DNA from 2 places in the Planococcus sp. FY231025 genome. Region 1 is predicted to be linked to the other one. Evidence: riboswitches for the same ligand, from Rfam matches in the RefSeq annotation. Region 1 holds a riboswitch; the other holds the start of a gene.
The links. Region 1 has a riboswitch for lysine ahead of ACTL32_RS07255 (aspartate kinase). Riboswitches for the same ligand answer to the same signal wherever they lie in the genome.

Region 1 (7,231 bases):
CTTGCCCGCAAGTTCCCGCTGTTCTCCTTGGACGAAGCGCCCGACTTTTTCAGGCAGGCGAACTTCGGCGAGCTGGCTGTAGAGCGCACCAGCAAAGACGAAATTGTCTTTCAACTCACTCCGCCGAAAGCGGATCAACGATGCTTTAAGCTCGAAGCCGGTTTCCTGGCTCAGCAAAAGCAAAAAATTGACGGATTTGTGACAGAAGCCCACGAGGAAGTGTTTCCGAAAAAGAACCGCGTCCTCATTACCTTAAAATGGGATCTTCGCGACAAAGCCTGACACTTCTTCCTGTGCCTACGAGCACAGGTTTTTCATTTTCATCTCGTGCTCCTATCTGCCTACGAACTTAGACTCTTTCAGAAAACCCGTTTCTATTGTACGATGGAATCAGAATATTTTATCTAATTGAAACATTAACAACTATTCACTATGTATTTTTTGAAGGGAGATATTTAATGGAAAAAGTTCTTGTCACTATCGGCATTCCCGTCTACAATGGCGAACGCCATGTCCAAATATGCATCGATTCGATTTTGAATCAAACGATGCCGCAATACCATATTGAAATCATCGCCGTCAATGACGGCTCGACAGACCGGACGGCAGCGGTACTTGATGCCTATGCCAAGGAGTACCCGAATTTCCGTGCGATCCACCAAGCCAATACCGGCGGTCCCGGTGCCCCCCGCAACACAGTGATTTCTGAAGCTCGCGGCGAGTATATCTTCTTCGTTGATGCAGATGACTTCCTGGGGGAAGAGGCACTGGAGCGCATGTACCGGATGGCGGCGGACAACCGTTCCGATATCGTGCTCGGCAAATTCGTCGGCGTCAACGGCCGCGGCGTCGCCCAATCCATGTTCCACCGCAACCAGCCCAGAACGACAGCGCTCCAATCCGATGTGTTCGATGCAATCGGCCCAACTAAAATGTTCCGCACCAAATTCCTCCTCGAAAAAGGAATCCGCTTCCCGGTCGGCATCTGCACTGCCGAGGACCAGCCTTTCATGGTCCATGCCTATATACTCGCCGACGCCATCTCCATCGTTGCCGACTATCCTTGTTATTATGTCGTCAACCATACCGACAAAGAACATGCTTCAGTGATGCCAGCCTCTCCTGCCGATTACTACGGCACCCTGGCCCAATCTGTCCGCATCATCAAACGCCATATCAAAAACCAGGTTCATCAGGACGTGCTGATCGCCAAATACCTGAAGAAAGAATTCACGACCGGCCGCAGCGTGTCGCTCGCCTCATCTGCCCTTGGCCAGCGTGAAAAGACTGCTTGGCTCCGAGAGTTGAACCGCTTCTTGGCCAACTGGTCCAATAATAAAATCATCAGCCTCCTCCCGGCTCCCTTGCAGCAGTATGTGAGCTGCGCCAAAACTGATGATCTCCAGCAAGTGCTGGCATTTTTCTCAAGCGACATCCCCGATGCCGGGTAATAGGCAAACAAATAGGCAAGACCCGCTTTATTGCGGAGCTTGCCTTTTCAATATATAAAGAAACTGTCTATAGAAAAGTTGATTATCAGTATAGAGTATACACACCGCTTTGGGCATGGCTTTCGCCATGAGCCGGGAAGAACACCCGTCTCATAGCTTCCCCAGCCCGTGGACGCGCCGGCGCTGGTACAGTTCTTTGAACGCCGATACTTTACTTATTTAGCAGCACTGTCTGAGATATGGAGCAAAACAGTGGAGACGCCTGCGGATAAAAACCTTGTGCTCCTGCGCGCTATGCGCTTCGTCGCAAAACTATTGGCCGAAGTGTCTTCGCCCAATAGCTTCGCAGCTGTTTTGCGGAATATCGGCTTAACAATTGAAGGAAAGTCAATTGATATCTTTCTTTACTTTGAAAAAGGCAAGCCCCGCTTCATTGCGGAGCTTGCCTTTTCGTTATTCAGATAGCCCGTATGCGTTGTGGAGTGCATTGGCCGATTTTTTCATTTCTGTTTCCGGCACGACGACCGAAACTTTGATTTCGGATGTGGAGACCATTTTCACCGGAATCCCTTCTTTTCGCAGGATGTCGAACATCTGCGCTGCGACTCCCGGATTCGATACCATGCCGGAACCGACGATGGACACTTTCGAAAGGCCGACTTCATAGTTCGCTGAAACGAAACCGATGCTTTCCTGGTTGTCATTGAGCACCCGGCGCGTTTCTGCCAAACTGTCCTCTTTGATGGAGAATGAAACCGAGGGCGGAAATTCGTCGGTGATGCTTTGGACGATAATATCGACATCGATATGGTTTTCCGCCAGTTTAGTGAAGATATTGGCCAATGAGCCGTTGAATGCTTCTTTGTAAATGACCGTGACGCGGGCGATTCCCGGTTCGAACGCGACGCCTCTAACGATTAGATTTTTTTCCACAGTGACCACCTCTTGTATAGTTGTGCCCGGTTCATCCGAATAGCTCGCGCTGACGGATAATGGGACCTGGTTGTTTTTGGCGAATTCAACAGCCCGCGGGTGCAGGACGCCTGCCCCGAGATTCGCCAGTTCCAGCATTTCATCGTAGGAAATCTGTTCGAGCTTGCGGGCGCCCGTCACATACCGCGGATCGGACGTGTAGACGCCGTCAACGTCGGTATAGATTTCGCAGGCATCTGCGTTGAGAGCAGCAGCAAGGGCGACCGCCGTCGTATCCGAACCGCCGCGGCCGAGCGTCGTGATATTGCCGATCTTATCGACTCCCTGGAATCCGGCCACCACACAGAAAAAGCCATTTTCGAGCACGCGCTCGAGGCGTTCGGTATGGATCTGTTCGATGCGCGCATTCCGCGGCACCGATTCGGTTTCTATGCCTGCCTGCCATCCGGTGAAAGAAAGCGCTTCGTGTCCGAGTGCCTTAAAGGCCATGGCTAGGAGCGAAATCGTCACCTGCTCGCCGGTCGCAAGCAGCATGTCCATTTCACGTTTCGGCGGATCGGCGGAGATTTCATTCGCCAACCCGAGCAAAGTGTCCGTCGTTTTGCCCATGGCAGAGACGACGATGACGACACGGCGCCCTTTTTCCTTTTCGCGGATTGCCCGCTTTGCAACCCCGATGATTTTCTCTGGAGTCGCAACTGATGTGCCTCCGAATTTCATGACTACTGTTTTCATCTCATCCACTCCCATAATGTAAGTGGCCCTCAACATGAATGCCAAGGCGCAAGCACCCCGGCCAGACAATAAAAAAAGGCAGCCCGCCGCGTCTGCGGCAAACTACCTCTTTAGCATGTACGAATACGAAAAAACGTCCATGTGAGATAGCCCTCCAGAGATTGACTCTGACAGCCCGGCATCTATTAAATGCAGGACCAGCACCCGGGGTTGCAGGAACCCGGGCACTTCGGCGACCGCCCCTTTCCCCATCCTTCACAGATTCAGCAAATCTCCGGATGGCTACTTTTGACGTTCGCACCTCTATCATCACTTTTCCAAGTGATTCATTTCTGTTTTTACGATAGCACGTTATTGTTCGCTTGGCAACGATTGTTGTGAAAAATGCTGGCGGATCTGTTCTGCCAGCTTCACCGGCATGCCCGCTTCGCGCAGCTCTTCCACGCCGGCTTCCTTGATGCGCTTGACCGAACCGAAATGCCGCAGCAGCTGCTGCTTGCGCTTCGGCCCTACGCCTTCGAGTTCATCAAGCGCCGACTGGATTGAATTTTTGCCTCGCTGCTGGCGGTGGAACGTAATGACGAAGCGGTGGACCTCGTCCTGGATGCGCTGCAGCATATAAAACGCTTCGCTCGTCCGCTTCAGCGGCACCACTTCAACCGGGTCGCCGTAAAGCAGCTGCGAAGTCTGGTGCTTGGTGTCTTTGGCAAGCCCGGCGACCGGGATCGACAAGCCTAGCTCATCTTCGAGCACTTCCCTTGCAGAAGAAATCTGCCCTTTGCCTCCGTCAATGACGATCAAGTCCGGCAACGGCAAGCCGTCTTTCAGCACGCGCGTATAACGGCGGCGGACCACTTCGCGCATAGCGGCGTAATCATCCGGCCGGCCGGCGCTGCGCGTCTTGTATTTCCGGTAGTCTTTTTTCGACGGTTTGCCGTCGATGAAGGTGATCATCGCAGAAACAGCGTCCGCTCCCTGGATATGGGAGTTATCGAACGCTTCGATGCGCAATGGCGTCTGGATGTTCATCGCTTCGCCGAGTTCGACGCAAGCGCCGACTGTCCGTTCTTCCTGTCGCTCAAGCAGCTGGAATTTCTCCTTGATCGCAATTTCGGCGTTTTTCCGGGCGAGCGACAAGAGGTCTTTTTTCTTGCCCCGCTGCGGAACCAGGACGCGGATGCCGAGCCAATCGCGGACCAGTTCCGCATCCGTCCCTTCCGGCAGCAGCACTTCGTTCGGTTTCACATGGTGCGGCTGTTCATAGAACTGGCCAAGAAACGTCAGGAACTCGTCCTGCGGATCCCGGTAGAGCGGGAACAGCGAGACGTCGCGTTCGATCAATTTGCCTTGGCGCACAAAAAAGACCTGGACGCACATCCAGCCTTTGTCGACCGCGTAGCCGAAGACATCCCGGTCGGTGAAATCGTTCATCGCCATCTTCTGCTTCTCCATGACGGTCTCGATATGGGAAATCTGGTCGCGGTATTCTTTCGCCCGTTCAAACTCCAGGTTTTCGGCAGCTTCCGACATCTTCTCGATCAGGTCCTGCTTCACCTCGCGGAAACCGCCGTTCAGGAACTTCGTGATGCTGTCGATCATTTCCTGGTAGGTTTCCTTTTCCACGGGCTTGATGCACGGCGCCAGGCATTGCCCCATATGGTAATAAAGGCAGGCGCGGTCCGGCATCGTATGGCATTTCCGGAGCGGGTAGAGCCGGTCGAGCAATTTCTTCGTTTCACTGGCGGCATAGGCGTTCGGGTAAGGGCCGAAATACTTTCCTTTGTCCCGCTTGACCTGGCGCGTCGTGATCAGCTTCGGATGCCGCTCCCCGGTAATTTTCAGGTAAGGGTACGATTTGTCATCCTTCAGCATGATGTTGTATTTCGGGTCGTGCTTTTTGATCAGGTTAAGCTCCAGGATGAGCGCTTCCACGTCAGAAGACGTGACGATATACTCGAAATCCTCGATTTCGCCTACAAGCCGCTGCGTCTTTGCATCGTGGCTCCCCGTGAAATACGAGCGCACACGATTTTTAAGCACTTTGGCCTTCCCGACATAGATGACGGTCCCTTGCCGGTCTTTCATCAAGTAACAGCCCGGCTGATCCGGCAATATCGCCAGTTTGTGTTGTATCAGTTCGTTTGCCATATCCTCACCCTATTAAAAAACCGGGCACCATTTCTGGACCCGGTTAAGAATTATGCGTGTTGGTTAACCAATTCTGCCAAAGCTTCTTTCGGACGGAAGCCGACTACTTTGTCTACTGTTTCTCCGTCTTTCATCAAAAGAAGAGTCGGGATCGACATGATGCCGTACTGGCTAGCCGTTCCTTGGTTTTCATCCACGTCCACTTTTACGATTTTCACTTTGCCGTTCATGTCAGCGTCCAATTCTTCTAAAACTGGAGCGATCATTTTACAAGGTCCGCACCATGCAGCCCAAAAGTCTACTAGTACTAGGCCTTCAGAAATTTCTTGTGAAAAGTTTTGATCTGTCCCTTTAACGATTGCCATGAATAATTCCTCCTTATGTTTTAACAAAATCTAAACTGATTATACCATGTGCCATTTGGCGTAGCTATTTATATGCCTAATGCTTGTTTACCCTTGAGAGGGTTCGATAAAACGTTCAAACAGATCTTCAGATATTCCGCATAAACGTATAGATCTGCTCATTTCTAAAGGGCTTACCAAGCACTGGCGCGTCGACGGGCTAAGCGGAGCTATGCCCAAAGCGCCGAAGCGGTAATGAATAATAAATAACTTTTATTCAACTCATTTTGAAACTGTAACCTTATCCATTGCCTTCTATTTCCACCCATAAAAAAAGGCCTGCACTGGGCAGGCCTTCTAGGTTTTATTACATTACTTTCTTGAATTCTTCTGTAAGCATCGGGATGACTTCGAACAAGTCCCCTACGATTCCGTAGTCAGCGACTTTGAAGATGTTCGCTTCCGGATCTTTGTTGATCGCTACGATGACTTTCGAGTTGGACATGCCGGCCAAATGCTGGATGGCGCCCGAGATGCCTGCAGCGATGTAAAGGTCAGGCGTAACGACCTTGCCTGTTTGTCCGATTTGAAGCGAATAGTCGACATAGTCAGCGTCGCAAGCTCCGCGAGATGCGCCTACTGCGCCGCCAAGCAAGTTTGCAAGTTCCTGAAGCGGAGCAAATCCGTCAGCGCTCTTCACGCCGCGGCCGCCTGCAACGATCACTTTCGCTTCTGACAAATCGACGCCTTCAGCTGATTTGCGGACAACGTTCTTGATGATTGTGCGCAAGTTCGTGATGTCGACCGATAACGAGCTGACTTCGCCTGAACGCTCTTCTTTTGCAAGCGGTGCGATGTTGTTCGGGCGGACCGTGATGAATGCGATGCCTTCTTTGTTTTTCACTTTTTCGAACGCTTTCCCTGAATAGATCGGGCGGATGAATACTGCGTCATCGCCTTCGCCTTCGATTGCAGTAACGTCCGAAATCAAGCCGGTCTGCAGCTTGGAAGCGATTTTCGGAGATAAGTCTTTGCCGACTGCCGTATGTCCGAATACCAATGCTTCCGGGCTTTCCTGCTCGACAACTGCCATGAACGCCTGGCCGTATCCGTCAGAAGTGTAATGCTTCAAATGCGGGTGTTCCACTGTAACGACGCGGTCTGCGCCGTAGTTGACCAATTCCTGGCCGAAATCGCTTACTGCGTCGCCAAGCAAAACGGCAACGACTTCCCCACCGCCTGATACTTGCTTCGCAGCGGCAATTGCTTCAAATGATACGTTGCGGAGCGCGCCTTCGCGCGTCTCTGCCAACACTAATACTTTTTTCGACATAGTCCGTTTACCCCCTAAGTAGATGTGAAGAAATTTATGGAACGTTCGGTTTTATTGGTAAGATTCAGCGGCCCTTCTGAAAAAGAAGGACCCGGTTCTGCCCGAGGCAGGATTAGATCACTTTCGCTTCATTGCGGAGCAAGCCGACCAATTCAGTGACCTGGTTGTTCAAGTCGCCTTCAAGGATGCGCCCTGCAGCTTTTTTCGGCGGCAAGTAGATTTCGATTGTTTCCGTCTTCGCTTCAACATCGTCTTCTTCGATGTCCAGATCGTCCAATTCCAGTTCT
Region 2 (7,231 bases), on a different contig from region 1:
CAACCGGTGATATTTTTGGAGAGAGAGCCCAAATGGTACAAAGGCTATCTTCCAAAAAGACGCCTAATTTTTTCTATGCTATCATAAAATAATAACGAACAATGGAGGCGGGACGATGATATATGTAGGGTTGACGGGTTGGGGCGACCATCCGGATGTCTATAGCCCAGGCTCAAAAAAAACAGAAAGATTGATCGATTACAGCGCGCATTTTCCGATAGTCGAATTGGATTCCTCATTTTATGCAGTCCAACCGGAACGCAATATAACAAAATGGATCAATGAGACGCCTGAAGGCTTTCAGTTCGTCGTTAAAGCCTATCAGGGGATGACAGGGCATCAGCGGGGGGAGAACCCGTTCGAGAGCCGTGAAGCGATGTTCGAGGCATTCCGCCTGTCGGTGCGCCCAATGAAGGAAGCCGGTAAACTCGCGATGGTCCTGCTCCAGTTTCCGCCTTGGTTCGATTGCCAGAAATCGAACGTCGAAGCGATCCGGGAAATCATCGGCCACTTGGGAGAATTCGATCTGGCCGTTGAATTCCGCCATCAGTCCTGGTATGCACCGGAATTGCGTGAAAAGACCTTTGAATTTTTGCGGGAAAACAGGCTGATCCACACCGTCTGTGATGAACCGCAGGCTGGGGACGGATCGGTTCCGCTGGTGCCGGTTGCTACGCGCGACGATAAAGTGCTGATGCGTTTGCACGGCCGCAATTTGCATGGCTGGACAAATCCCGGCGGCGGACAGAAGTGGCGGGAGGTGAGGTACCTTTACGATTACAACAAGGAAGAACTGGCAGAAATCAGCAAAGCGGCAGAAACCCTCCAGCAGTCCGCTGAAAACGTCTATATCATTTTCAATAATAATTCAGGCGGACATGCCGCAGGCGATGCGAAAGAATTTCAGGAAATGAACGGCTTGGAGTTCACCGGCTTGTCCGATAAGCAGCTGGATCTGTTCGACGGTGGCCTTTAATGGAATTTCTCCTACTGGCAATCGCAGGATTGCTTTCAGGGATTGTCGGGGCGCTGATCGGCCTCGGCGGCGGCGTCATTTTGGTACCGGCTCTCTTATTCCTCGGTACGGCGCTGGCCTTTTTTCCGGATCTGACACCGCAGAAAATTGTCGGCTTGTCGGTGATCATGATGATTTTCACTGGCCTGTCTTCGACATTGTCCTATATGAAAGTCAAAACAGTCGACTACCGGAGCGGGTTCCTGTTCTTCATCGGCAGCGCTCCCGGGACCGTTATCGGCGCATTTGTCAACAAAGGCCTCGACTTGCCTTCGTTCAATCTATATTTCGGCATCCTGCTTGTGTTTCTGGCCCTGCTGCTGTTGATCCGCAACCGGCTGGAAGCGGTACATTGGTTTGTCGATAACGGGCGCAAGTATACTTTCAAGGATTCCATGCATAAAGAATACTTGTACGGCTATCCGGTTTGGTTCGCGCTGCTTTTGACGTTCGGCGTCGGTTTCGCCTCCGGCCTTTTCGGAATCGGCGGAGGATCGATCATGGTGCCAGCGATGATTTTGCTGTTCCTGTTCCCGCCGCATGTGGCGGTCGGGACGTCGATGTTCATGGTGTTCCTATCGGCGATCGTCAATTCGGTAACGCATATTTCCCTTGGCAATGTCCCTTGGATTTATACGCTTGCTGTAGTGCCTGCCGCGTATATCGGAGCCAAAATAGGCGCATCGCTTAACAAAAAGCTCCAATCGGAAACTTTGGTCGTCATTTTGCGGATCGCATTGCTGGTTCTCGGCCTGCGGTCCATTTACGAAGGATTATTCAGTTCTTAAAGAGGTGTAAGGCATGGGAGAACTCATTCACATTTATCATACAAATGATCTGCACAGCCATTTTTCGCATTGGCCGAGCATCCGGGCGCTTCTGCATGAACGGAAACGCTGGCATGAGGAAGCCGGCGATACCTGCCTGATCCTTGATATCGGCGACCACGTCGACCGTTCCCATCCATTCACGGAAGGGACGGCGGGAAAAGGCAATGTGGAATTGCTCAATGAAGCCGGCTACGATGCAGTGACAATCGGCAATAATGAAGGCATTACACTGTCCAAGGATGAACTAGACGAATTGTATATCCAGGCTGACTTTGATGTCATTGTATCCAACCTGTTTGAAGAAGGCGGCGGCCGGCCGAAATGGGCAAAGCCTTACGGGGTTCTGGAGACTGCGGAAGGGCTGAGAATCGGCCTGGTCGGGGCAACAGCAGAATTCACTCCGTTTTATCAGCGATTGGGCTGGGAAGTGACCGATGCGAAAGCATCGATCATTGAATCGGTCAACGCCATCAAGGAACAAACGGACTTCATTATATGCCTGTCCCATCTGGGCATCCGGGAGGATGAACTGCTGGCGGAGCTTTGCCCCGACATCGACGTGATCCTCGGCGCCCATACCCACCATATTTTCCACGAAGGGAAAACAATCGGCAGCACACTGCTCGGGGCGGCCGGCAAATTCGGCATGTTCATCGGGCATATCACTTTTGATCCGGCAACCGGTGAAACCGAAGCTGAATTGATCGATACCGCAGAATTGCGCAATTCGGAAGAGGGATTCAATGATGAATTGATTGCGGACGGCAAATCCCAGCTGAGCGAACCGATTTTTTACAACGAAAAAGAATTAAAAGCGGAGTGGTTCAAAGAGTCGGAACTGGCCGAGCTGTTCGGGGAAGCGATGCTTGAGTATTCCGGAGCAGACTGTGCGTTATTCAATGCCGGCTTGTTCATGGAGGGGATGCCGGTAGGGGTCGCGACACGCTATGATTTCCATAGGATGCTGCCGCATCCGATCAACCTCTGTCTGGTCGAACTGACGGGCGCAGAACTGAAGGAAATCTACCAGCAGTCGCTGAATGCCGAGTGGCCGAACATCGAATTGAAGGGGATGGGGTTCCGCGGTGCAGTCATCGGGAACATCGTCCATGTCAATCTGGCGGTCGAAGAGCATCGATTGTATGTCGGCGGTATTCTTGCGGACCCGGAAAAAGTCTATCAGCTGATTACGCTCGATATGTTCACGTTCGGCTATTTTTTCCCGGAGCTGAAACGGGCGCCAAAAACTTATTTTATGCCGGAATTCCTGCGGGATGTTTTCAGCCGGTTTTTTCAGGCAAAAGCAGTAAAATGAACGAATATTCGAAGTAGAGTTTCATTTGATTTCAATAAAATTCTGCGCTATGCTTTTAAGGAATTCAATATCGATGGGTAGAGGCTGCGAAGCTTATCAGTAGTATGCGGGAGTGTGACAACGTTGAACGCATATGAAAGGAAGTTTTGCCGAAGCTCTTTTTTCAGGTGTCAATGGAAAAAGTGCTGGGGGCATTCTGAAAAAGGATGTCACTGTCGTCTGTGATTTTACAGGCGAAGAGCTACAGGGTTGTTTGATGTTTTTATGCACAGACGAATTGTAGAAGGCTGATTGTATCCATTGGAGCGATCGGCCTTTTTTCTATCTTCTCTTCCATCCTTAAAAAAATAGGAGGGATTCATATGGAAAATACTATTTTCTCGATTTTGCCGCCGTTGGTAGCAATCATCATGGTGCTGCTGACCAAGCGGGTGCTATTGTCGCTCGGAACAGGTGTGGTGGCAGCCGCGTTGATCTTGACGTCGTTTGCGCCGGTCCAAGCTGCAAGGGAGATCTTCAATTCTTTTGCGGTCACGTTCTGGGACGAAGGCTTTAACGCCTATAATGTCTTTATCTTATTGTTCCTGCTGCTATTGGGCATCATCACTGCATTCGTCAGTTTGTCAGGCGGCAGCCGTGCATTCGCCGATTGGGCTTCTGCGCGCATCAAGACCCGCCGCGGCGCCAAGGTCTTGACGGTCGTGCTCGGCATGGTGATTTTCATCGATGACTATTTCAATGCATTGGCGGTTGGGCAAGTCGCACGTCCGATTACTGACCGTTATAAAGTGTCGCGGGCAAAACTGGCCTACTTCATCGATTCTACGGCAGCGCCGGTCTGCGTCATCTCACCGGTATCGAGCTGGGGAGCCGCGATCATTGGAATCGTCGCCACAATTCTTTCAGCGCAATCTTATGTTCAGATGTCGGCGCTTGAAGCGTTCATCTGGATGGCACCGATGAACTTCTACGTCATTGCGACGCTGGCCATCGTCATTTTCGTCGCCATCCGCGACGTCGACTTCGGGGCTATGAAAAAGCATGAAACGCGCGCAATCACGACTGGGGAATTATACGATGCAAACAAAACCATTCCAGGGGAAATGAAAGAAGAGTTCCCGGCGCACTCGCATGGAAAAGTGACGGATCTGCTCCTGCCGATCCTCTTGCTGATTGCCGGTACGATCGGGGCGATGGTCTGGACCGGCTACCAGAATGCCGGACAAACATGGGACGTCTGGGCGATCTTCGAGAATACGGATGTACCCACATCCTTGATGGCGGGCGGCCTTTTGGGTGCTGTCGCATCCATCCTGTTGTATGTGCGCCAATTCAAGCAAAATGAAACGGCGAAAGCATCCTGGGTCGGCAAAGGGATTGTCGAAGGACTTCGCTCAATGATCGGCGCTGTGCTGATCCTGATTTTTGCTTGGGCACTCAGCTATTTGATCGACGCATTGGAAACCGGCGCGTATCTGGCGGATGTGGTGACAAAGAATAATATTCCGACCGAAATCCTGCCGGTGCTGCTGTTTCTTTTAGCCGGAATCATGGCTTTCTCGACGGGAACTTCATGGGGCTCTTTCGGGATCCTGCTGCCGATTGCCGGCAACATCATGGGGCAGGCAGCGCCTGAACTTCTGCTGGCAACATTGTCAGCTGTTCTTGCCGGCGCTGTTTTCGGAGACCATTGCTCGCCGATTTCCGATACGACGATCCTGTCTTCTACAGGGGCAGGAAGCAACCATATGGACCACGTATTGACCCAGTTGCCATACGCTTTGACTGCAGCCGCAATCGGATCAGTGGGGTATATCGTCATAGGCTTTACCGGTTCTCTGCTATGGTCATTATTAGCAGTTGCGGTCATTTTAGCAGTATTATTTATCGCCTGGTCAAAACGTACTACAATTCTTGAAAAACAAGCAAATAACTAGCAAATATTGAAAGCAGAGGAATTTTCCCTCTGCTTTTTACTATTCTAGCAATAGTTTTTTATAAATATTTTCCGGAATTATCTTTACTTTCAAAGGCAGCATCGTTATACTATTTTTAGATTAGTCAATAATCTGAAAATAAACAAACTTCCTATTTTTCTGTAAGAAAATTGGAAGTAGACAAACAAAGGGGGAAGAAAGATGGAACGTTCGCAATGGGGTACACGCGCCGGATTTATTATGGCGGCTGTCGGCTCAGCGGTAGGTTTGGGGAACATTTGGCGTTTTCCATATGTAGCCTATGAAAATGGTGGAGGAGCATTCTTTATACCGTACTTATTCGCTCTGTTAACCGCAGGGATACCAATTCTAATTATGGAATTCACCATCGGGCACAAATACCGCGGATCGGCACCGTTGTCATTCTTCAGAATGAGTGGCAAGAAATTGGAATGGATGGGCTGGTGGGCGATATTCGTTTCGTTCGTCATATCCACGTATTATGCAGTCATTATTGCTTGGGCGATGCGCTACACGATTTTCTCAATCAACCAGGCATGGGGATCAGATACGCAAGATTTCCTCTTTAATGACTTCCTTCAATTGACTGTAACGCCAGGGCAAACCGGAGGAATTGTATGGGGCGTCTTAATTCCGTTAATCCTGGTATGGGCGATCGCCTTAGGGATTTTATTGGGCGGAGTCAAAAAAGGGATCGAAATGGCAAACCGGATTTTCATCCCGACTTTGGTCGTCATCTTCTTGATCGTCGTTATCCGTGCTGTCACGCTTGACGGAGCAGCTTTAGGATTGGATGCATTCTTCAAACCGAATTTTGATGCCATCATGGACCCACAGGTGTGGGTAGCGGCATACGGACACATTTTCTTCAGTTTGTCCATCGCATTTGCCATTATGATCACTTATGCAAGTTACCTTCCGAAAAAATCGGATATCACGAATAACGCATTCATCACAGGATTTGCGAACTCGGCATTCGAATTGCTTGCCGGTATCGGGGTGTTCGCAGCACTGGGCTTCATGGCGAACCAGCAAGGCGTTGCGGTTGCGGATGTTGCAGCAGCTGGCGTAGGTTTGGCATTCGTTGTCTTCCCGCAGATCATCAATGAGTTCCCTGGATTCAATGGCCTGTTCGGCGTCTTGTTCTTCTTGTCCTTGACGCTTGCCGGATTGACTTCATTGATTTCCATTACAGAAACATATGTTGCCGGCTTCTCTGAGAAATTCGGCATTTCGCGCAACAAAGCCGTCATTTTCGGCGGCGGGCTAGCAGCATTGATTTCCGTTCTTTTTGCCACTCAAGGCGGATTATTCTTCCTTGACGTAGCCGATTACTTCATCAACCAGTTTGGTGTTGCGGCTATCGGATTAGTGGAAGTCATCTTGATCGTTTGGGCATTCCGCAAAGTGGATGGTCTACGGGACCATGCCAATGGAATCTCGGACATCCATCTGGGCGGCTGGTGGAAGATCTGCCTGGGCTTCATTACGCCAATCGTTTTGGGCTATATGATGTTCGGTTTGTTGAAAACCAACCTTCTAAAAGAGTTTGATACCGAGACTGGAAACTATGAAGGCTACTCGGATACATTCATCATGCTGGGCGGCACTAGCGTCGCACTTGGTGCCATCGTGCTGGGAGTTCTTATGTCCCTTGGCAAATGGCATAAAGACCATGCAGAATTCGACGAACACAAATAAGGAGGGTTCACCATATGTCTATTGAAGCGATCGTTGTTATGATCATCGGAATGGTTGTTATCTGGGGTGGCCTGGGTGCAAGCATTGCACACGCTGTCAGCAAGAGCAAAGCGGCTAAAAGAGCTGCTTAATAATTGAAGGGCCCGGAAGCATCCGCTTCCGGGTTTTTCTTTGTTCTTCCTGCTGCCTGGAGGAAGGGCTTATTGTGGGCAGGTGGGCTTTATGGTACATTTGGAAAGGAAAAGAAAAACAGAGATGACCATGAAGAATGGGGATGATGCGCATGTCAACAAAACAGGAACATCTAAGAAAGCCCGATTGGTTGAAGATCAAGCTCAATACGAATGAAAACTATACCGACCTGAAGAAAATGATGCGGGAGAATAATTTGAATACCGTCTGCGAAGAAGCG

Region 2: linked by a shared signal. The riboswitch ahead of ACTL32_RS18475 (Na+/H+ antiporter NhaC family protein) and the one ahead of ACTL32_RS07255 (aspartate kinase) in region 1 are both predicted to bind lysine.

Annotation. Positions count from the first base shown of each region.
Region 1 is NZ_JBQJJG010000005.1:179,170-186,400, reverse strand. It holds gene ACTL32_RS07265 (YslB family protein) at 1-282, shown strand, start outside; gene ACTL32_RS07260 (glycosyltransferase family 2 protein) at 459-1,451, shown strand; gene ACTL32_RS07255 (aspartate kinase) at 1,905-3,119, opposite strand; lysine riboswitch at 3,259-3,433, opposite strand; gene uvrC (excinuclease ABC subunit UvrC) at 3,471-5,267, opposite strand; gene trxA (thioredoxin) at 5,318-5,632, opposite strand; gene ACTL32_RS07240 (electron transfer flavoprotein subunit alpha/FixB family protein) at 5,979-6,944, opposite strand; gene ACTL32_RS07235 (electron transfer flavoprotein subunit beta/FixA family protein) at 7,057-7,231, opposite strand, start outside.
Region 2 is NZ_JBQJJG010000016.1:52,298-59,528, reverse strand. It holds gene ACTL32_RS18490 (DUF72 domain-containing protein) at 116-976, shown strand; gene ACTL32_RS18485 (sulfite exporter TauE/SafE family protein) at 976-1,803, shown strand; gene ACTL32_RS18480 (bifunctional metallophosphatase/5'-nucleotidase) at 1,817-3,160, shown strand; lysine riboswitch at 3,231-3,412, shown strand; gene ACTL32_RS18475 (Na+/H+ antiporter NhaC family protein) at 3,523-5,097, shown strand; gene ACTL32_RS18470 (sodium-dependent transporter) at 5,299-6,819, shown strand; gene ACTL32_RS18465 (methionine/alanine import family NSS transporter small subunit) at 6,834-6,950, shown strand; gene lipA (lipoyl synthase) at 7,103-7,231, shown strand, end outside.